3 regions of the Streptomyces sp. CRCS-T-1 genome follow, and region 1 is predicted to be linked to each of the others. Evidence: riboswitches for the same ligand, from Rfam matches in the RefSeq annotation. Region 1 holds a riboswitch; each other region holds the start of a gene.

What was found. A riboswitch is a leader RNA that binds a small molecule or an ion and turns the genes downstream of it on or off. The one in region 1 is predicted to bind cyclic di-AMP.
Positions count from the first base shown of each region.
Region 2: another riboswitch for cyclic di-AMP. It lies ahead of NNW99_RS22545 (transglycosylase family protein); the one in region 1 lies ahead of NNW99_RS20000 (M23 family metallopeptidase).
Region 3: another riboswitch for cyclic di-AMP. It lies ahead of NNW99_RS08550 (M23 family metallopeptidase); the one in region 1 lies ahead of NNW99_RS20000 (M23 family metallopeptidase).

Region 1 is NZ_CP101651.1:4,403,675-4,410,962, forward strand. It holds gene NNW99_RS19970 (ATP-binding SpoIIE family protein phosphatase) at 1-1,040, shown strand, start outside; gene NNW99_RS19975 (MarR family winged helix-turn-helix transcriptional regulator) at 1,056-1,562, opposite strand; gene ribA (GTP cyclohydrolase II) at 1,680-2,330, opposite strand; gene NNW99_RS19985 (MarR family winged helix-turn-helix transcriptional regulator) at 2,530-3,045, opposite strand; gene NNW99_RS19990 (dihydrofolate reductase family protein) at 3,148-4,275, shown strand; tRNA gene NNW99_RS19995 (tRNA-Met) at 4,350-4,423, shown strand; cyclic di-AMP (ydaO/yuaA leader) riboswitch at 4,717-4,873, shown strand; gene NNW99_RS20000 (M23 family metallopeptidase) at 4,885-5,919, shown strand; gene NNW99_RS20005 (aldo/keto reductase) at 6,082-7,026, shown strand.
Region 2 is NZ_CP101651.1:4,939,078-4,946,365, forward strand. It holds gene NNW99_RS22530 (nucleoside triphosphate pyrophosphohydrolase) at 1-489, shown strand, start outside; gene NNW99_RS22535 (cytochrome P450) at 535-1,821, shown strand; gene NNW99_RS22540 (transglycosylase family protein) at 1,970-2,935, shown strand; cyclic di-AMP (ydaO/yuaA leader) riboswitch at 3,164-3,330, shown strand; gene NNW99_RS22545 (transglycosylase family protein) at 3,335-4,036, shown strand; gene eno (phosphopyruvate hydratase) at 4,315-5,595, shown strand; gene NNW99_RS22555 (septum formation initiator family protein) at 5,716-6,192, shown strand; gene NNW99_RS22560 (DUF501 domain-containing protein) at 6,246-6,776, shown strand; gene NNW99_RS22565 (Ppx/GppA phosphatase family protein) at 6,773-7,288, shown strand, end outside.
Region 3 is NZ_CP101651.1:1,935,258-1,942,545, reverse strand. It holds gene NNW99_RS08565 (DNA topoisomerase (ATP-hydrolyzing) subunit A) at 1-771, opposite strand, end outside; gene NNW99_RS08560 (pitrilysin family protein) at 1,096-2,466, shown strand; gene NNW99_RS08555 (pitrilysin family protein) at 2,463-3,851, shown strand; cyclic di-AMP (ydaO/yuaA leader) riboswitch at 4,055-4,219, shown strand; gene NNW99_RS08550 (M23 family metallopeptidase) at 4,232-5,017, shown strand; gene NNW99_RS08545 (GntR family transcriptional regulator) at 5,230-5,925, shown strand; gene NNW99_RS08540 (HPr family phosphocarrier protein) at 6,073-6,354, opposite strand; gene NNW99_RS08535 (bifunctional GNAT family N-acetyltransferase/acetate--CoA ligase family protein) at 6,533-7,288, shown strand, end outside.

The DNA of each region.
Region 1 (7,288 bases):
ACGCCGGGCTTCCCGCGCCCCGCACCGCGACCGCCGCGCTCGTGGCGACGGAGCTGGCGACCAACCTGCTGCGGCACGCCGACGGCGGGCGCGTCGTCATCAACCTCGTCGAGCGCGGCCAGGACGGCGCCCCGGAGACGTCCGTGCAGATCGTCTCGCTCGACCACGGACCCGGCATCCCGGACATCGCGACGGCGATGCGCGACGGCTACACCACCGCGTCCTCCCTGGGCGCGGGCCTCGGCACGTGCCGGCGCATAGCGAACGACTTCGATCTGCACAGCGCCCCCGGCCGGGGCACGGTGGCCGTGGCCCGCATCGGCCACGAGCGGGCCGCCAAGGGAGCGCAGGCATCGCAGAGGGCGCAGGGACCGCAGGGGGCGCTGCGTCTGCCGGGCCCGCGCGTCGGCGGTGTCAACGTCCCCCTCGGCCGGGCCGAGTACTCCGGCGACGCGTGGAGCCGGGTGTACGGCGGCGACCGCGTGACCCTGCTGCTCGCCGACGGGCTCGGCCACGGGCCCAAGGCCGCCGAGGCGTCCGGCGCCGCCGTGGCCGCACTGCCCGGGGTGGCCGACCTGCCGCCCGCCGAGATACTGCGGCACCTGGGCAGGACCCTGCGGCCCACCCGGGGCGCGGCCGTCGCAGTGGCCCAACTCGACCTTACGTCCCAGCAGTTGAGCTTCGCCGGGATCGGCAACGTCAGCGGCCGGCTGCGCACCGACGGCACCTGGAAGCCGCTGCTGTCCCACCCCGGCATCGTGGGCGCCCAGGCCCCGGCGTCCGTGCCCGTGCAGCGCGTGCCCTGGCAGGAGGACAGCCTGCTCGTCCTGCACAGCGACGGCCTGCCCGGCCGCTGGACGCCGCCCGACGACGGCGTGCTCCTGTCCTGCGACCCGGCGGTGGTGGCCGTGGCGGTGCTGCGGGACGCGGGGAGTGCGGCTCTGCCGGTGCGGGACGATACGTGTGTGGCCGTACTGGGGGCCGGTTCCGGTTCCGGTGTCGGTGCTGGTGCCGGTCGCTGGAGCGGCACAGGGGCCTGACTCGCCCCGCCGTTCTCACCGGCCGTCAGTTCCGTCAGGGTGCGGCGCGCCCCCGTCCCGTGCCGCCAGAAACCCCCGCAACCCCCGGCTCAGAGCCGCCCGTTCCGCCGGTTCCATCGCCGCCAGCGCCGCGGCCAGGGCCTCGGTCCGGCGGTCCGCGACGTCGTTCAGGACATGCCTGCCGTGCGCGGTGAGCCACAGCTGCACCTCGCGGCGGGTGCCCGGATGCGGGGCCCGCTCCAGCAGACCGGCCGCGGCGAGCCGGTCGCAGAGCCGGCTGGCCGTGGGGAGGCCGATGTCCATCTGGTCCGCCAGGGCCGTGACGTTCAGACCGGGCCCCGCCTCCACGGTGCGCAGCGCCCGCAACTGGTGCGGGGACAGCCGCAGGGAGGCCTCCTGGGCGGCGACCGACCACAGGGCCGTCAGACTGTCCACGGCATCGGCGATCCGCGACGCGACGGCCTCAGGGCCATCGCCCGGCCCCCTCGCCCTGGGGTCGCCGGGGGCGCCGAGATCGGTCACGAAACGTCACTTTCCATAAGCTCCGGGCACTGCGGAGATCGCCCTCTTGCAAAGGCTGTACCCGATGAGCCGGGGGACAAGCAGACCCGTTCACCACCCGTCCGGGCCGCGTCCCGTTCAGCCCGCGCTGAGCTCCGTCAGCGCGGCCAGCGGCAGCGTGTGCTGGGTCTGCAGCACCTTGGCGCGCAGATAGCGGACGTTGTGCGCGGTGGTGAAGACGCCCGTCGGGACGCGGTCGCGCACATCGACGCCCAGCGTGCGCAACTGGTCCGCCTTGTCGGGGTTGTTGGAGAGCAGGTCCAGCTCGTCGATGCCCAGGGCCTTCAGCATCTGGGCCGCCGCCGTGTAGTCGCGGGCGTCCTCCGGCAGACCCAGGGCCGCGTTCGCCTCGTACGTGTCGAGCCCCTCGTCCTGGAGGGCGTACGCGTCGAGCTTGTTGTAGAGGCCGATGCCCCGGCCCTCCTGGCGGAGGTAGAGGAGCACGCCGCCGCGGTCGGCTATGCGCTCGACCGCCTCGCGCAGTTGCGGACCGCAGTCGCAGCGGGCCGAGCCGAACACGTCCCCGGTCAGGCACTCGGAGTGCAGCCGCACCAGCGGGACCGGGCCCGGCTCGCCCAGGACGACGGCCACGTGTTCCTGGCCGTCGGCCAGTCCGTGGAAGGTGACGAGTTCGGCGTCGACCTGGTAGCCGTCGTGAAAGCGCAGCGGTACCCGGACGCGGGAGCGCGGGGTGGCGAGGGCGGCTGGGGCGGCAGGGGTGTCGGGCATGCGGGGCCTCCGGATTCCGTTCCTGTTCGGCTGCACGGCCGTCTGCTGGGCCGTCTGCTTCAGATTTGAAGCAGATCCACGGTTCGGAACACTACCCTTGCTTTAAATTTGAAGCAACGAGGTTCAGTCGCTTGTGACGTGCCTCACTGAAGTCCCTCCAAGAGCAGTCGGCCGCCTCACGAACAGGCCGTGGAGGACCTCACGAACAGGCCGTGGAAGACCTCCGCCGCCACGGCACGTCGTCCGACGTCGGCCGTGCCCCGTCCTCCTGGAGCCCCTGCGCGATCGCCGCGGAGATCTCCTCCAGCTGCGCCACCTGCTCCTCGCTGAGCCGGTCGAAGACGAAGCTGCGCACGGTCTCGACATGACCGGGCGCCGCGCGCTCCAGTACGGCGAACCCCGCGTCGGTCAGCGCGGCGATGCTGCCCCGCTTGTCGTACCGGCAGGCCTCGCGCCGCAGCATGCCGTCCTTCTCCAGCCGGGACACCGCGTACGTCAGCCGGCTGCGCGTGATCTTCAGCCGCTCGGCGAGATCGGTCATGCGCAGGCGCTGTTCGGGGGACTCCGACAGGACGGACAGGATGGAGTAGTAAAGGTGCGGCATGCCGGCGTCCTGCTGGAGCTGCCGGTCGATCGCGTCCTCCAGAAGCAGCGAGGAGGCGATGTACGCGCGCCAGGCGCGCTGCTCCTCGGGGGTGAGCCAGCGAGTCGTCATGCCGCCAGTGTAGGTTTGTTTCAAACTTGAACCAAGACCCGGCGGGTCACGGCAGACCCTGAGTCCCGCCGGTCCGCCGTCCGACCCGACCGGGGAGCGTCGATGCCTCACCCGTACGTCCTGCTGTCCGCCGCCGTCTCCCTCGACGGCTACCTCGACGACACCGGGCCCGAACGCCTGCTGCTGTCCGGCCCGGCCGATTTCGACCGGGTCGACGAGGTCCGGGCATCCGTCGACGCGATCCTGGTCGGCGCCGGCACCATCCGCGCCGACAACCCGCGCCTGCTGGTCAACTCGGAGGAGCGGCGGGCCGCCCGCACGGCTGCCGGCCTGCCGGAATACCCCCTCAAGGTCACCGTCAGCGGCACCGGCGACCTCGACCCCGAGGCGCGGTTCTGGCACACGGGCGGCGAGAAGGTCCTCTACACGACCGACCAGGGCGCCGAGCGTGCCCGGGCCCTCGGCCTCGCCACCGACGTGGTCCCCCTCGGCGCCGACCTCGACTGGCGTCGGCTCCTCACCCACCTGCACGACGTACGGGGCGTACGGCGGCTCATGGTCGAGGGCGGCGGCCTGATCCACACCCAGCTCCTCACCCAGGGCCTCGCCGACGAACTCCAGCTGGTCCTCGCCCCGCTCTTCGTGGGCGATCCCAAGGCCCCCCGCCTCTTCGGCCCCGGCGGCTACCAGGGCGGCAGGCTCCGGCTGCTGGAGACGCGGCGGATCGAGGACGTCGTCCTCATGCGCTACGAGCCCACCGCCCCGGGCACCGGCGCCCTCGCCGCCGCGGCCGATCACCACTGGCTGGCCCTCGCCTGCGAGTTGGCGGACCTCTGCCCGCCGTCGGACACGGCGTTCAGCGTGGGCGCGGTGGTGGTCGCGGCCGACGGCACGGAACTCGCCCGCGGCCACTCCCGCGAGGGCGGCGACCCGCTCGCGCACGCCGAGGAGGCTGCCCTGGCGAAGCTCGACCCGTCCGACCCGCGCCTCGCCGGCGCCACGGTCTACAGCAGCCTGGAGCCCTGCGCCCGCCGCGCCTCCCGCCCCGCGCCCTGCGCCCGGCTGCTCCTCGACGCCGGCGTCCGCCGTGTGGTCACGGCCTGGCGTGAGCCGGACACCTTCGTCCGGGGCGCCGACGGCAGCGGAGTCCTGGCGGCCGGCGGGGCGGAGGTCGTCGTCCTCCCGGAGCACGAGCAGCGGGCCGAAGCCCCGAACCGTCACCTGCTCTAGAGGGCGGATTCCGCTGCTGAGCATGAGGTGGTCAAGAGTGGTCCCGCGGATGGCGTACACTGGAATCACAACGACGCGGGGTGGAGCAGCTCGGTAGCTCGCTGGGCTCATAACCCAGAGGTCGCAGGTTCAAATCCTGTCCCCGCTACTGAAGGCCTAGGGCCGGAATCCGAAAGGGTTCCGGCCCTAGGTGTTTTCCGGTTTCCGTGCCGCCATTACTGCCAGTGAGCGAACCGCACCACTCCGCACAACAACTGACACGCCGTCAATACCCGGCGGTCACTTACGGAGCGGTCAACTCGCCCGATTTAAGCCGGTCATGGCAGGTAAGTCCGCACGAAAAAGGTTAATGATCAAGTGGAATCGCTGGAATCCACACCCCGGGTCTATTAACGTTCGATAACGCAGCGCGGTCGTCCCAGCCGTCACAGAAGGCGGCTCCGTGCGCACGCGCCGAATCCTGAAAGGGAACCGGGGAACCACCACTTGGGGTGAATCGGGCGTAAACCGCCGTGGAAGCACGGTCGGTATACGCGCGTAGGAGACCTTCCTGCTCCGAACCCGTCAGCTAACCCGGTAGGCGAGAAGGAAGGAAAGGAGTACGCCCACGTGGCGTCCAACCGGCCTGCCCCCGCGGCCCCGTTCGCGCGGAACCAGCGCGACACCGAGACTTTCGGCTACGGCGGTCAGCGCACCGACGAGGGCCCGTTCCAGGAGTGGAACCCCACCGAGGAATCCATCCGTCCCGTCCGTGGCCGGCATCGCGTCACCAAGCAGCGCGGCGGAGGTCTCGCCCGCAGCTCCACCGTCCTGGGCGTCGGCGTCATAGCCGCCGTGGGCGCGGGTGGCATGGCCAGCGCCCAGACCGGCAAGCCGCCGGTGTCCATCTCCGTGTCGGACCTTCCCTCGGTGGGTTCCCTCATCTCGGACGACGACACCCCCGAGGGTTCCTCGACTCCGCTCAGCGGTCTCGGGGCCACGGCCACGGCCAAGGCCGAGGAGGGCTCCTCCGGCGCCGGCGAGGCGCTGCGCGCCCGGATCATGGCCCAGGTCGAGCACCAGCAGGAGCAGATCGACACCAAGGCCGCGCAGGACGCCGCCGACGCCGCCGAGAAGGCGGCCGCGGAAGCCGTGGCCAAGGCGGAGAAGGAAGCCAAGGACAAGGCCGCCGAGGCCAAGCGGAAGGCGGAGGAGGAGGCCAAGAAGAAGGCCGAGGCCGAGCGGCTCGCCGCCCTCGCCAAGCAGTTCACGCTGCCGACCTCCTCGTACACCCTCACCTCGACCTTCGGTCAGGCCGGTGCCTACTGGTCCTCCGGCTACCACACGGGTCTCGACTTCGCCGCCCCCACGGGCACGCCGATCAAGGCGGTGCACAGCGGCACCATCACCGAGGCGGGCTGGAACGGCTCGTACGGCTACAAGACGGTCCTCACCCTCGATGACGGCACGGAGATCTGGTACGCGCACCAGTCCTCCATCGGCGTCAGCGTCGGCCAGAAGGTCAGCACGGGCGATGTCATCGGCCGCGTCGGTGCCACGGGCAACGTCACCGGCGCCCATCTGCACCTCGAAGTGCACTCCGGTGGCTCCAGCAGCGGGATCGACCCGATGGCGTGGCTGCGGGGCAAGGGCCTGAACCCGTAAGCGCCACAAGCCAGTCGAAGCACCGGCAGCCCTGACGACGACCCCCCGACGTCAGGGCTGCCGGTTTTCGGTGTCTGCGGACCCGCTGCGCGCGGGGGCGTTTACAGGACCTTTGCGTCGGACCTGGAATGAGCCGCTCCGGTAGGGCCGTTGACGAGAGACATGACTTCTCTTCGCAAGCTCGGCTCCTCCGATCTCGAAATCTTCCCGCTCGCCCTCGGTGGCAACGTCTTCGGCTGGACCGCCGACGAGGCGCAGTCGTTCGCCGTGCTCGACGCGTACACCGCCGCCGGCGGCAACTTCGTCGACACCGCCGACGTCTACTCGGCGTGGGTCGACGGCAACCAGGGCGGCGAGTCCGAGACCGTCCTCGGCAAGTGGCTTGAGGCGCGCGGCAACCGCGCCGATGTCGTCGTCGCCACGAAGGTCAGCCAGCACCCCGAGTTCCAGGGCCTGTCCGCCGCCAACATCAAGGCCGCCGCCGACGCCTCGCTGCGCCGGCTGCGCACCGACTACATCGACCTCTACTACACCCACTTCGACCAGCCCGATGTGCCGGTGGAGGAGATCATCGGGGCGCTCGACGAGCTGGTGAAGGCCGGGAAGGTGCGGCACATCGCCGCCTCCAACATCTCGGCGGAGCGGCTGCGGGCCTCCCTGGAGTTCTCCGACCGCGAGGGCCTCGCCCGGTATGTCGCCCTCCAGCCCCACTACAACCTGGTCTCCCGCGACACCTACGAGGGCGAGCTCCAGGACCTCGCCGAGCGCTCCGGCCTGGCGGCCGTCCCCTACTTCGCGCTCGCGTCCGGCTTCCTCACCGGCAAGTACCGCCCCGGCACGACCGTCGACAGCGCCCGGGCCGGCGGCGCCGCCAAGCACCTGGAGACCGACCGTGGCCTCCGCGTCCTCACCGCCCTCGACGAGATCGCCACGACCCACGACGCCCCCGTCGCCACGATCGCCCTGGCCTGGCTCGCCGCGCAGCCCACGGTGGCGGCCCCGATCGCGTCCGCCCGCACGGTGGAACAACTGCCGGCCCTGGTCGGAGTCGGTGACCTCACGCTGACGGAGTCGGAGATCGCGCGTCTTACGGAGGCTTCGGCCTGAGCGGTCGCCGGGGCGGGGTTTCGTCCTGCTCGCCGAGCATGCTCGCCGTCTGAACGACCAAGGGCACAGCGCCCCGGCACGCGCTGCCGCGATGGGCCAGGGCCTGTGCGGTGGGGCTTCGGCCGGGGCGTTCGGCCTGGGGCTGGCGGCCGGCCCGGCTTTCGTTTGCCTGCTGCTGCAGCTTGACTGCCGTCGCACGCGCCGTCGGTGCGGCTACGGCCGTGGCGCCCGTACCGGACCGGCAGCTGACCGGCGCCAGACC
Region 2 (7,288 bases), 540 kb from region 1:
CTCGTCGAGGCGATCGAGGAGGGCGACCGCGACGAACTGCGCGAGGAGCTCGGCGACGTCCTCCTCCAGGTGGTCTTCCACGCCCGCATCGCGGAAGAGGACCTGGAGTCCCCCTTCTCCATCGACGACGTCGCCGGCGGCATCGTCGCCAAGCTGATCCACCGCCACCCGCATGTCTTCGGCGACGAGACGGCCACCACCCCCGAGGAGGTCAAGGCGCACTGGCTGCGCACCAAGGCGGTCGAGAAGCAGCGCACCTCCGTCACCGAGGGCATCCCCCTCGGCCAGCCCGGCCTGGCCCTCGCCGCCAAGCTGGCCTCCCGGGCCCGCACAGCGAACCTGGACATACCCCTCCCACCCGTCGAAGGCATCGGCTACGACCTCCTCGCCCTGGCGGTCCGCGCCGAGTCGGAGGGCGTGGACCCGGAAGCGGCCCTGAGAGCGGCGGCCCGCGCCTACCGGGACGCGATCAGGGAGAGCGAGGGCTGAGGGCAGCGGCCGTGAGGCGCTCCGATCGCTGCGTAGGGTCATGGCATGCGACATGAAGTGCCCGGGGTGCCGGAACTGTTCTCGTGGGAGTTCGCCACCGACCCCTACCCCGCCTACGCCTGGCTCCGTGAGCACGCCCCCGTGCACCGGACCAAGCTCCCCAGCGGCGTCGAGGCCTGGCTGGTCACGCGGTACGCCGATGCCAAGCAGACCCTCGCCGACAACCGGCTCTCCAAGAACCCGGCGCATCACCGCGAACCCGCGCACGCCAAGGGCAAGACGGGTATCCCGGGTGAGCGCAAGGCCGAGTTGATGACGCATCTGCTCAACATCGATCCGCCGGACCACACCCGGCTGCGGCGGCTGGTGTCCAAGGCGTTCACACCCCGCCGGGTCGCCGAGTTCGAGCAGCGGGTGCAGGAGCTGACCGACGGTCTCATCGACGGGTTCGCGCAGCAGGGGTCCGCCGACCTGATCCACGAGTTCGCCTTCCCGCTCCCCATCTACGCCATCTGCGACCTGCTCGGCGTCCCCCGCGAGGACCAGGACGACTTCCGGGACTGGGCGGGCATGATGATCCGTCACCAGGGCGGCCCCCGGGGCGGCGTGGCGCGGTCGGTGAAGAAGATGCGGGGCTACCTCGCCGACCTGATCCACCGTAAGCGGGAGGCGCTCCCCGCCGAACCCGCCCCCGGCGAGGATCTCATCTCCGGTCTCATCCGGGCCTCCGACCACGGCGAGCACCTCACCGAGAACGAGGCCGCCGCCATGGCCTTCATCCTGCTGTTCGCCGGTTTCGAGACAACCGTGAACCTGATCGGAAACGGCACCTACGCCCTGCTCACCCACCCCGAGCAGCGCACCCGGCTCCAGGCCTCCCTCGCCGCGGGGGAGACCGGCCTCCTGGAGACGGGCGTCGAGGAACTCCTGCGTTTCGACGGCCCCGTCGAGCTCGCCACCTGGCGCTTCGCCACGCAGCCGCTCACCATCGGCGGGCAGCGCATCGAGGCCGGCGACCCGGTCCTCGTCGTCCTGGCCGCCGCGGACCGGGACCCGGAGCGGTTCGCCGATCCGGACGTGCTCGACCTCTCCCGCCGCGACAACCAGCACCTCGGATACGGCCACGGCATCCACTACTGCCTCGGCGCCCCGCTCGCCCGTCTGGAGGGCCAGACCGCCCTCGCCACGCTCCTCACCCGCCTCCCGGACCTGAGGCTCGCGGCCGAACCGGCCGAGCTGAGGTGGCGCGGCGGCCTGATCATGCGGGGGCTGCGGACGCTGCCGGTTGAGTTCACGCCCGCACCGGTGGGGTCCACGCCCGCGCAAAGGTGACACGCCGTCAGTCCTGTGATCTTCACGTGATCTACGCGGCATTAACTTGTGACAAGTGATCGTCTGCCTATACGTTCACCCATCATCAGCGCGGCCCGGGAAAACCGGCTTCGCGCCGGTCACTGCTGTCTTCGCGAAAGGTCTCCGTATGCTCTCCGGGAACGGTCGGCACCGTCGCCCCCGCCAGGCTCCGGCTCTCCTCCTCGCGGCCGGAGTGACCGGCTCCGCCATCGCGATCCCGCTCCTCGGAGCCTCCGGCGCCAGCGCGGCCGACGCCACGACCTGGGACCGGGTCGCGGACTGCGAGACCGGCGGCGCCTGGAGCCAGAACAGCGGCAACGGATACTTCGGCGGCCTGCAGTTGTCGCAGGAGGACTGGGAGGGTCACGGCGGCCTCGACTACGCCCCGAGCGCCGACCTGGCCAGCCGTTCCCAGCAGATAGCCGTGGCCGAGAGAATCCTGGCCGAGCAGGGGGCCGGTGCCTGGCGCACCTGCGGGCTGCTGTCCGGTCTGGAGCAGGACAAGAAGTCCTCCGACTCGGACGGCTCATCCGACTCATCCGGTTCGTCGGATTCATCCGGATTGCTCGACTCCCTCGGGTCCTCGCCTTCGTCGTCCCCGTCCGGCTCGCCGTCTTCTGACGAGTCGTCGGACTCGAAGGACGAATCCTCCAAGTCCGACAAGTCGCCCGACTCCAAGGACTCCGACTCGCAGGACCAGGAGCCCGAGAGCTCCCCGTCCGCCACGCGCGAGAGTGACAAGTCCGACAACTCGCGGCAGAGCGACGATTCCTCGGCGCCGACCGACAGCGGCTCCGGCCGCCACCGCGGCCCCAGTGCCGACGAGACCCAGGCGCCCGAGGGTCGTACGGACGACTCCACGGGGCGTCACGCCTCGCGCGACGACCGCGGCGAGGAGGGCTCCGGCGACTCGTCCGAGGGTGCCTACATCGTGGGGATCGGCGACAGCCTCTGGTCCATCGCCGACTCCCTTGACATCAGCGGCGGATGGCACGAGCTCTACGACGGCAACAAGAAGGCCGTCGGTACCGACCCGGACCTCATCCGCCCCGGTCAGAAGCTCACGGTCGAGGGCGAAGCGGACGAGAAGTAGCGGTTCGGGCAGTGCGGAAACGGGGGCGGAAGTCGCCCCGAAACAGCGCGAGTTCGCGTCATGTTTCGCGGCTAATGTCCCGTTTGATGCCCGTGAGAGATAGATCTCAGAAGCCCTGATCGTCTTTGAAATTCGGCGGATCGCGTGGCTACGGTCGGGACCGCTCGTCACCACGAGCCCCGGCTGCCGCAACGCCGAATCCTGCCAGCGGCCGTACGGGAACAGTCGTCGCGTCAAGCGCCGTAGGCAGGAGCGGGGGACCCAAGGTAGGTGCCCGACCGGCCGGTTGTGCCGGAAGGGCTTGGGGTGAAGCCGTGTCCCGGGAGGGGCGCGGCCGGGCAACTCAACCGGCCCGAACCCGACAGCTCACCTCGCAGGCGTCGGTGAGGGGATCCTTCCATGCTGTTTTCCAGCAAGGGCAAGCACCGTCGTCCGTCCAAGGCCAGCCGTGCCATCGCCGTCGCCGGTGTCACCGGCGCCGCTGTCGCCGCCCCGCTGATGGCCGCCGGCGGCGCTTCCGCCGCCACCGCCTCCGAGTGGGACGCCGTCGCCCAGTGCGAGGCCGGCGGCAACTGGTCCATCAACACCGGCAACGGCTACTACGGCGGTCTGCAGTTCTCCGCCTCCACCTGGTCCGGCTACGGCGGCACCAAGTACGCCGCCACCGCCGACCAGGCCACCAAGGAGCAGCAGATCGAGATCGGCGAGAAGGTCCTCGCGGGTCAGGGCAAGGGTGCCTGGCCGGTCTGCGGCAAGGGCCTGTCGAACGCCAGTGGCGGTGGCTCCTCCTCCTCGGACGACTCCGGCAGCTCCTCGCAGCAGAGCGAGCAGAGCCAGCAGAGCACCGAGTCCCGCGACACCCAGCAGCCGGCCTCCCGCTCCGACGAGCGCCCGGCCGCGAAGAAGACCGTCACCACCCCGACCGGCAAGAAGGTCAAGAAGGGCGACGGCGAGTACAAGGTCGTCAAGGGCGACACCCTGAGCTCGATCGCGGCCGACAAGAAGGTCGAGGGCGGCTGGGAGAAGCTGTTCCAGCTGAACAAGGACATCGTCGAGGACGCCAACCTCATCTACCCGGGCCAGCAGCTGCACCTGAAGTAAGCAGCGGCCCTCCCCGTCCCCACGGGCTCCCCGCCCCGGCGCGTGTTCCCCCGTACGCGCCGGGGCGGGGTCATTTCCGCCGGGCGTCACTGCCGGTCTTTTCCACGATCGTCTTTGTTCCGTTCGGAAACAATTTACTCTCGGTTCTGTCCATGGGGTGGGCGACCCGGTGGCCGATCGGCCCGAGCCGGTTAGGCTCATGTCGCGAGCCACCACGGCCCGCACCTCGCCGGGTCCACGTGACCCGCGTACCCGCGTCACATAAGAAGGAGATGCTCGTGCCGTCCATCGACGTCGTCGTAGCCCGGGAAATCCTGGACTCCCGAGGCAACCCCACGGTCGAGGTCGAGGTCGGCCTCGACGACGGCAGCACCGGTCGTGCCGCCGTCCCGTCCGGCGCCTCCACGGGCGCCTTCGAGGCCATCGAGCTGCGTGACGGCGACTCGAACCGCTACCTCGGCAAGGGTGTGGAGAAGGCCGTCCTCGCGGTCATCGAGCAGATCGGCCCGGAGCTCGTCGGCTACGACGCCACCGAGCAGCGCCTGATCGACCAGGCCATGTTCGACCTGGACGCCACCGACAACAAGGGCTCCCTCGGCGCCAACGCCATCCTCGGCGTCTCCCTCGCCGTCGCCCACGCCGCCTCCGAGGCCAGCGACCTGCCGCTGTTCCGCTACCTGGGCGGCCCGAACGCGCACCTGCTGCCCGTTCCGATGATGAACATCCTGAACGGCGGCTCGCACGCCGACTCCAACGTGGACATCCAGGAGTTCATGATCGCCCCGATCGGCGCGGAGTCCTTCTCCGAGGCCCTGCGCTGGGGCGCCGAGGTCTACCACACGCTGAAGAAGGTCCTGAAGAGCAAGGGCCTGGCCACCGGCCTCGGCGACGAGGGCGGCTTCGCCCCGAACCTCGGCTCCAACCGCGAGGCCCTCGACCTCATCCTCGAGGCGATCAAGGAGGCCGGCTACACCCCCGGCGAGCAGATCGCCCTCGCCCTCGACGTGGCCGCGTCCGAGTTCTACAAGGACGGCGCCTACACCTTCGAGGGCAAGACCCGCTCCGCCGCCGAGATGACCGAGTACTACGCCGAGCTCGTCGACGCGTACCCGCTCGTCTCCATCGAGGACCCGCTGTTCGAGGACGACTGGGAGGGCTGGAAGACCATCACCGAGAAGCTCGGTGACAAGGTCCAGCTCGTCGGCGACGACCTGTTCGTCACCAACCCCGAGCGCCTGGCCCGCGGCATCGACGAGAACGCCGCCAACGCCCTGCTGGTCAAGGTCAACCAGATCGGCTCGCTGACCGAGACCCTGGACGCCGTCGAGCTGGCCCAGCGCAACGGCTTCAAGTGCATGATGTCCCACCGCTCCGGCGAGACCGAGGACGTCACCATCGCCGACCTGGCCGTCGCCACCAACTGCGGCCAGATCAAGACCGGCGCCCCGGCCCGCTCCGAGCGCGTCGCCAAGTACAACCAGCTCCTGCGCATCGAGGAGATCCTCGACGACGCGGCGGTCTACGCCGGCCGCAGCGCCTTCCCGCGCTTCAAGGGCTGACCGGGCTGACCCGTTAAGGGTCAACCCTGAGCCAGTCGTACGTACGTCCCCGTACTCGGTCCCGTACCGTGTCCGGGGACGTACGCGCGTCGGACGGTGGAGCGGGAGAGCGGGGAGACCATGGCCGTGAAGGACCGGGACCGTTTCTCCACCGCGACCAGGATCCGGCTGCTCGGCGAGCAGACCGCGGCCCGGGTCTACCGTTCCCAGACCCGGCGCCAGGCCCGCCGCTCCCGGCTGACCGGCCGGGCCGCGCTGCTCGCCCTGGTGATGTGCACGCTGATCGTGGCGCTCGCCTACCCGATGCGGGAGTACGTCTCCCAGCGCGCCGAGATCGACGACCTCCAGCGCGAACAGCAGCAGGCCCGGCAGCGCGTCGAACGGCTGCGCGACCAGAAGGCGCGCTGGCAGGACGACGCGTACGCGGAACAGCAGATCCGGCAGCGGTTGCACTACGTCATGCCGGGGGAGACGGGATTCATCGTCGTCGACCCGCACGTGGCGCGGCAGTCGCACGCCGTGCTCGGGACGGCCGACCGCCCCTGGTACGCCAATGTGTGGGACGGCGTCGACAAGTCCGACGCCTCCGACCGGTGAACCCGGATCCCAGCCAGATATCTGACTCAAAGAAAGACAGCCTGAAGACAGTCATGGAAACGCCCCCGCCGACCACCCCGCGCACCGAGCCCACCGACGCGGACGTCGAGGCCTTCAAGCAGCAGCTCGGTCGGCCCCCGCGCGGTCTGCGCGCGATCGCGCACCGGTGCCCGTGCGGGCAGCCCGACGTCGTCGAGACGGCACCTCGGCTGCCGGACGGGACGCCGTTCCCGACGCTGTACTACCTGACGTGCCCGCGCGCCGCCTCGGCCATCGGCACGCTGGAGGCGAACGGCGTGATGAAGGAGATGACCGAGCGGCTGGCCTCGGACCCCGAGCTGGCGGCGGCGTACCGGGCGGCGCACGAGGACTACATCCGGCGGCGCGACGAGATCGAGGAGCTGAAGAACTTCCCGAGCGCGGGCGGCATGCCGGACCGGGTGAAGTGCCTGCACGTGCTCGTGGGCCACTCGCTGGCCGCCGGGCCCGGGGTGAACCCGCTCGGGGACGAGGCCATCGAGATGCTGCCGGAGTGGTGGCGCAAGGGCCCGTGCGTGACGAACGCCGAGGAGGCCACGCAGTGACCCGTGTCGCCGCCGTGGACTGCGGTACGAACTCCATCCGGCTCCTGGTCGCGGACGCCGACCCTGCCACCGGTGAGCTGGTCGACCTGGACCGCCGGATGACGATCGTGCGGCTCGGGCAGGGCGTCGACCGCACCGGCCGGCTCGCCCCCGAGGCGCTCCAGCGGACCTTCGCGGCGTGCCGCGAGTACGCCGGGATCATCAAGGAGCACGGGGCGGAGCGGCTGCGGTTCGTGGCGACCTCCGCCTCCCGGGACGCCGAGAACCGCGACGAGTTCGTGCGCGGCGTGCTGGACATCCTGGGCGTCGAGCCCGAGGTGATCTCCGGGGACCAGGAGGCCGAGTTCTCCTTCACCGGCGCCACCAAGGAGCTCGCCGGGGGAGACCACCTGCCCGAGCCCTACCTCGTCGTGGACATCGGCGGCGGCTCGACCGAGTTCGTCGTCGGCGACGACCATGTCCGGGCGGCGCGCTCGGTGGACATCGGCTGCGTCCGGATGACCGAGCGTCAC
Region 3 (7,288 bases), 2.5 Mb from region 1:
GGTCGCCCGCATCTTGAAGGTGCCGCGGCCCGTCTCGTACGCGTCCCGGATGCCGGGGAGGCCCACGATACGGCCGCCGGTGGGCAGGTCGGGGCCCGGGACGTGCTTCATCAGCGCGTCCAGATCGGCGTTCGGGTACCTGATCAGGTGGCGGGCGGCCGCGATGACCTCGCGCAGGTTGTGCGGCGGCATGTTCGTGGCCATACCGACGGCGATGCCCGAGGCGCCGTTGACCAGGAGGTTCGGGAAGGCGGCGGGCAGGGCCACCGGTTCCTGCTCCTGGCCGTCGTAGTTGGGGTTGAAGTCGACGGTGTCCTCGTCGATGGAGTCCGTCATCAGGCTCGTGGCCTCGGCCATCCGGCACTCGGTGTACCGCATGGCGGCCGGCGGGTCGTCGTTGCCCAGCGAGCCGAAGTTGCCGTGGCCGTCGACCAGGGGGACGCGCATCGAGAAGGGCTGGGCCATGCGCACGAGGGCGTCGTAGATCGACGCGTCGCCGTGCGGGTGCAGCTTGCCCATCACCTCGCCGACGACGCGGGCGCACTTGACGTACCCGCGCTCGGGGCGCAGGCCCATCTCGCTCATCTGGTAGACGATGCGGCGGTGCACCGGCTTGAGGCCGTCGCGTGCGTCCGGCAGGGCGCGGGAGTAGATGACCGAGTACGCGTACTCGAGGAAGGAGCCCTGCATCTCGTCGACGACGTCGATGTCGAGGATCCTCTCCTCGTACGAGTCGTCGGGCGGCGGGGTCTTCGTGCTGCGGCGGGCCATCGCTGCCGGCTCCTCCTGTTTGCTGGTCGCTCGCCTGCGGGGCGTTCCTGTCGGTGACGAGACGCCCCTTCGGCTCGCTCTTGCCTCTGCGATCCGGATCTGACGCCGACCATTGTGGACCGCCGCACTGACAACCGGGACAAGGACCCGGTCTCTGACGTCCGCCGCGCCGTCCGGGCCCGGCACAGCGGGTCACTCGATCTCGCTCTGCGCGTACGCGCAGCGGGAACTTCACCAGCGCTCCGCACGCTTGCATACAGTGGCAGGACCGGCAGGAATCCGCGGTCGGACGACCGCACCGCGATCGAAGGGACGTACATGCCCATGGGTCACACGGCCACAGCCCAGGCAGGCTCCGGGGGCCTGACAGCGACCGAGCACCGCCTGGCCAACGGCCTGCGCGTGGTGCTCTCCGAGGACCACTTGACCCCGGTCGCGGCGGTGTGCCTCTGGTACGACGTCGGCTCGCGCCACGAAGTCAAGGGGCGTACCGGCCTGGCTCACCTTTTCGAGCATCTGATGTTCCAGGGTTCCGCCCAGGTGAAGGGCAACGGCCACTTCGAGTTCGTCCAGGGCGCGGGCGGCTCGCTGAACGGCACCACCAGCTTCGAGCGCACCAACTATTTCGAGACCATGCCCGCCCACCAGCTGGAGCTCGCGCTCTGGCTGGAGGCCGACCGGATGGGCTCCCTGCTGACCGCCCTCGACGACGAGTCGATGGAGAACCAGCGCGACGTCGTCAAGAACGAGCGCCGCCAGCGCTACGACAACGTCCCCTACGGCACCGCTTTCGAGAAGCTGACCGCCCTCGCCTACCCGGAGGGCCACCCCTACCACCACACCCCGATCGGCTCGATGGCCGACCTGGACGCGGCGACCCTGGAGGACGCGCGCGCGTTCTTCCGGACCTACTACGCGCCGAACAACGCCGTGCTCTCCGTGGTCGGCGACATCGACCCGGAGCAGACCCTGGCCTGGGTCGAGAAGTACTTCGGCTCCATTCCCGGCCACGACGGCAAGCACCCGCCCCGGGACGGCTCGCTGCCGGAGACCATCGGCGAGCAGCTGCGCGAGGTCGTCGAGGAGGAGGTCCCGGCGCGCGCCCTGATGGCCGCCTACCGGCTGCCGCACGACGGCACACGCGCGTGCGACGCGGCCGACCTGGCCCTCACCGTCCTCGGCGGCGGCGAGTCCTCCCGGCTCTACAACCGCCTGGTACGACGGGACCGTACGGCCGTGGCGGCCGGCTTCGGTCTGCTGCGGCTCGCCGGGGCGCCGTCCCTGGGCTGGCTGGACGTGAAGACGTCCGGTGACGTGGAGGTGCCGGTCATCGAGACCGCCATCGACGAGGAGCTCGCCCGGTTCGCCGAGGAGGGCCCCACGGCCGAGGAGATGGAGCGCGCCCAGGCCCAGTTGGAGCGCGAGTGGCTGGACCGGCTCGGCACGGTCTCCGGCCGGGCGGACGAACTGTGCCGGTACGCCGTGCTGTTCGGCGACCCGCAGCTCGCCCTGACCGCCGTACAGCGCGTGCTGGAGGTCACTGCGGAGGAGGTCCAGGAGGTCGCCAAGGCCCGCCTGCGGCCCGACAACCGCGCGGTGCTCGTCTACGAGCCCGTAGCCGACGAGACCGGCGAGGACGCCGACGACGACACCGCAGCCGCGGCCACGAACGAGAACGAGGAGGCGGCCAAGTGACCGAGCTCGCCACAATGGACTTCCACCCGCAGCCGCAGGCGGGCGACGCCAAGCCGTGGGCCTTCCCGGCCCCCGAGCGCGGCACGCTCGACAACGGCCTCACGGTGCTGCGCTGCCACCGCCCCGGCCAGCAGGTCGTCGCCGTGGAGGTGCTGCTGGACGCGCCCCTGGACGCCGAGCCGGCCGGCCTCGACGGTGTGGCCACGATCATGGCGCGGGCCTTCTCCGAGGGCACCGACAAGCACTCCGCCGAGGAGTTCGCCGCCGAGCTGGAGCGCGCGGGGGCCACCCTCGACGCGCACGCCGACCACCCGGGCGTCCGGCTCAGCCTGGAGGTGCCGGCCTCCCGGCTCGCCAAGGGGCTCAACCTGATCGCCGACGCCCTCAGGGCGCCCGCGTTCGCGGACAGCGAGGTCGAGCGGCTGGTCACCAACCGTCTCGACGAGATCCCGCACGAGCTGGCCAACCCCGCCCGCCGTGCCGCCAAGGAGCTCTCCAAGGAGCTGTTCCCGGCGGGCTCGCGCATGTCGCGGCCCCGGCAGGGCACCGAGGAGACGGTCGCCACGATCGACTCCGCGGCCGTACGCGGCTACTACGAGAAGCACGTCCGCCCGGCGACGGCCACCGCCGTGGTCGTCGGCGACCTCACCGGCATCGACCTCGACGTGCTGCTCGGCGACACGCTGGGCGCCTGGACCGGCTCCTCGGCCGAGCCGCGGCCGGTGCCGCCGGTGACCGCCGACGACACGGGCCGGGTCGTCATCGTGGACCGCCCCGGCGCCGTCCAGACGCAGCTGCTGATCGGCCGGATCGGCTCGGACCGGCACGACCGCGTCTGGCCCGCCCAGGTGCTCGGCACGTACTGCCTCGGCGGCACCCTCACCTCCCGCCTGGACCGCGTCCTGCGCGAGGAGAAGGGCTACACCTACGGCGTGCGGGCGTTCGCCCAGGTCCTCAGGTCCGCCCCGGACGGGACCGGTGCCGCGATGCTCGCCATCAGCGGCTCCGTGGACACCCCCAACACCGGCCCCGCCCTCGAGGACCTCTGGACGGTGCTGCGCACCCTCGCCGCCGAGGGGCTGACCGACGCCGAGCGGGACGTCGCCGTGCAGAACCTGGTCGGCGTGGCGCCGCTCAAGTACGAGACGGCGGCGGCCGTCGCGAGCACGCTGGCGGACCAGGTCGAGCAGCACCTGCCCGACGACTACCAGGCCGCGCTGTACCGGCAGCTCGCCGCGACCGGCACCGTGGAGGCCACCGCGGCGGCCGTCAGCGCCTTCCCGGGGGACCGTCTGGTGACCGTCCTCGTCGGCGACGCGGCGCAGATCAAGGGCCCGGTGGAGGCCCTCGGCATCGGCGAAGTCACCGTCGTCACCGCCGAGTAGCGGGAAGCGAGCGGCACGCGCGCGTAGGGGCCCTGGTTGTCTTCTAAGGCACCAGGGCTCCCTTATGCCCGAATTGATGTGGGAGTTGCCTGTCTGCCCTGTGGGATGCGCTACAAAAGCCTGGATCCGTTTGGGAATTGAAAGTGGCGCCGCTTAGCGTCGTCCGGGCTGTTCGTCAGGCAGTGCGCCGCACCCGCGGCACCGGACAGTCATCGCCGAGTCCCCGTACGGCGCGAGCCAGGGGAGCCGGGGACCCACCGTAGTCCCTGGGGTGAATCGGACGCCCGCGCGAGTCGCGAGGGGGTCCGTAGGAGACCTTCCTGCTCCGAACCCGTCAGCTAACCCGGTAGGCGAGAGGGAAGGAAAGGACCAGCCACCACATGGCGTTCACGCGCGCCACCGGGAAGCACCGTCGTCCCAGCCGGATCCAGCGCCGCACGGCCCGCGCCGCGGGTGTCGCGGCCCTCGCCACCACCGGTGTCGTCGGCGCCGTGGCCGCCCCGGCCTTCGCCGCGGAGCCCGCCGCCGAGCAGACGGGCCTCACCCCGGTCGTCACCATGGGCGACACCGTGGCCCAGAAGATCGACGCCCAGGCCGTCGCCCAGAAGCAGGCGGCCGAAGAGGCCATCGCCAAGAAGAAGGCCGAGGAGGCCGCCCGCGAGCGCGCCGCCGAGGCGGCCAAGGAGGCCAAGGAGCGGGCCGAGAAGGTCCGCGAGGCCAAGGAGCGCGCCGCCCGCGAGGCCGAGCGTAAGCGTCTCAACACCTTCGTCTCCCCGATCTCCGGCTCGTACGTCTCCACCGGCTACAAGTCCGGCGGCGCCGTCTGGTCCTCCGGCAGCCACACCGGTGTCGACTTCCACGCCTCCAGCGGCACGGCCGTCCACTCGGTCGGCATGGGCGAGGTCGTCGAGGCCGGCTGGGGCGGTTCCTACGGCAACCAGGTCGTGATCAAGATGAACGACGGGACGTACACCCAGTACGGCCACCTGTCGTCCAGCAGCGTCTCGGTGGGCCAGAAGGTCACCCCCGGCCAGCAGATCGGCCTGTCCGGCGCGACCGGCAACGTCACCGGCCCGCATCTGCACTTCGAGGCCCGCACCGGCCCCGAGTACGGCTCCGACATCGACCCCGTCGCCTACCTCCGCTCGCACGGTGTGAACGTCTGAACATCCGACGGCGACTGTTCTTCCCGAAAGCCCCGGCTCCCTGAGCCGGGGCTTTCGGCGTTCGCCGCGACCGGCGTTCGTCACGGCTGCCGACTGTCCAAAAAATATCCCTGATTTCCTGCCTGCCGTCGGAAATTCCGGCTCATTGCAATAGAGTCACGGAACACGCGTCACCAGTCGACGTTTCACGGGGATTAATGGGGAGGTCGGTCATGCGTATTCCCGCGCACTCGGTGTGCACGGCCATCCGGGACGACATCGTCGCGGGTGTCTACGAGCGTGGCGGCCGGCTCACCGAGGAACTCCTCGCGCGCCGCTACGGCGTCTCGCGCGTCCCCGTCCGGGAGGCCCTGCGCACCCTGGAGGCCGAGGGCTTCGTGGTCACCCGGCGGCACGCGGGCGCGTGTGTCGCCGAACCCACCGAGCAGGAGGCCGCCGACCTGCTGGAGATGCGCATGCTGCTGGAGCCGCTGGGCGCCGCCCGCGCCGCCCAGCGTCGCACCGAGGCCCATCTGAAGGTGCTGCGCGGCCTGGTCAGGCTCGGCCAGGAGCGCGCCCGCCGGGGCAACAGCGACGACCTGCGCTCGCTGGGCGGCTGGTTCCACGAGACGCTGGCCCAGGCCTCCGGCAGCCCCGCGCTGACCTCGATGCTCACCCAGCTCCGGCACAAGATCGCCTGGATGTACGCCGTGGAGGCACCGGCCGGACCCGTGGAGTGCTGGGCCGAGCACGGCGCGATCGTGGACGCGGTGGCGCGCGGGGACGGCGAGCGCGCGCGGGCGGTCACGGCGCTGCACACCGAGCGCGCGACGGCCGCGCACCGGTTGCGTTTCGGTTCGGCGGGGGAGCGCGCCGAGCGTGTGAGGAACTCGCAACATGCCGTAAACACGGCAAGCCTGCGGCATTAACACAGGAGCCGTATACAAAGAGTGGGTAATTCGCGGGGGATTATTTCTGCTGCCCGCCGACGGGAAATGCACCGGAAAGGCGAAGAGCTCGCCCGAGGAATTCGGACGAGCTCTTCAGTGTGCGCCGGTTCGGGCGCGGGGAAATACTCAGACGGTCTCGGGCAGTTCCTCCAGGCCCTCGGAGACCAGCTTGGCCAGCCGGTCCAGGGCGGCGTCCGCGCCCTCGGCGTCGGAGGCGAGGACGATCTCCTCGCCGCCCTGGGCGCCCAGGCCGAGGACGGCCAGCATGGAGGCCGCGTTGACGGGGTTGCCGTCGGCCTTGGCGATCGTCACCGGGACGCCTGCGGCCGTGGCGGCTCGGACGAAGATGGAAGCGGGGCGGGCGTGGAGGCCCTCGGCCCAGCCGACGTTGACGCGGCGCTCAGCCATGTGTTGCTGCCCTTCGGTGTTCAGGGTTGTCTAGACCAGTTTCCCATAACGTGAAGCTGTGCCGGAGCGGCCCTGCTGACCGCCCCGGGGTGCCGTCGGATCGCGGCCTCGACCCGACTGACGCCCTCCACAGACTGCCTCGCGTCCGCTGTCGGACGCTAGCCGTACTCTGGGGCCCATGCAGACCTCGCCGGACCGGCACGAGTATCCCGCCCACTGGGAAGCCGACGTGGTGCTGCGCGACGGCGGTACCGCGCGCATCCGGCCCATCACCGTTGATGACGCCGATCGTCTGGTCAGCTTCTACGAGCAGGTCTCCGACGAGTCGAAGTACTACCGCTTCTTCGCGCCGTACCCTCGCCTGTCCGCCAAGGACGTCCACCGCTTCACGCACCACGACTTTGTGGACCGGGTGGGACTCGCGGCCACGGTCGGCGGCGAGTTCATCGCCACCGTACGCTACGACCGGATCGGCGCCGACGGAACTCCCGCGTCGGCACCGGCCGACGAGGCCGAGGTCGCCTTCCTCGTCCAGGACGCCCACCAGGGCCGCGGCGTCGCCTCCGCCCTGCTGGAGCACATCGGCGCCGTCGCCCGCGAGCGCGGCATCCGCCGCTTCGCCGCCGAGGTGCTGCCCGCCAACAACAAGATGATCAAGGTGTTCACGGACGCCGGCTACACCCAGAAGCGCAGCTTCGAGGACGGCGTGGTCCGTCTGGAGTTCGACCTCGAACCCACCGACCGCTCCCTCGCCGTGCAGTACGCGCGCGAGCACCGCGCCGAGGCCCGGTCCGTGCAGCGGCTGCTCGCGCCCGGCTCGGTCGCCGTCATCGGCGCCGGGCGCACACCGGGCGGCGTGGGCCGCAGTGTCCTGGGCAACATCCGCGACGCCGGGTTCACCGGCCGTCTGTACGCCGTGAACAAGGCCCTCCCC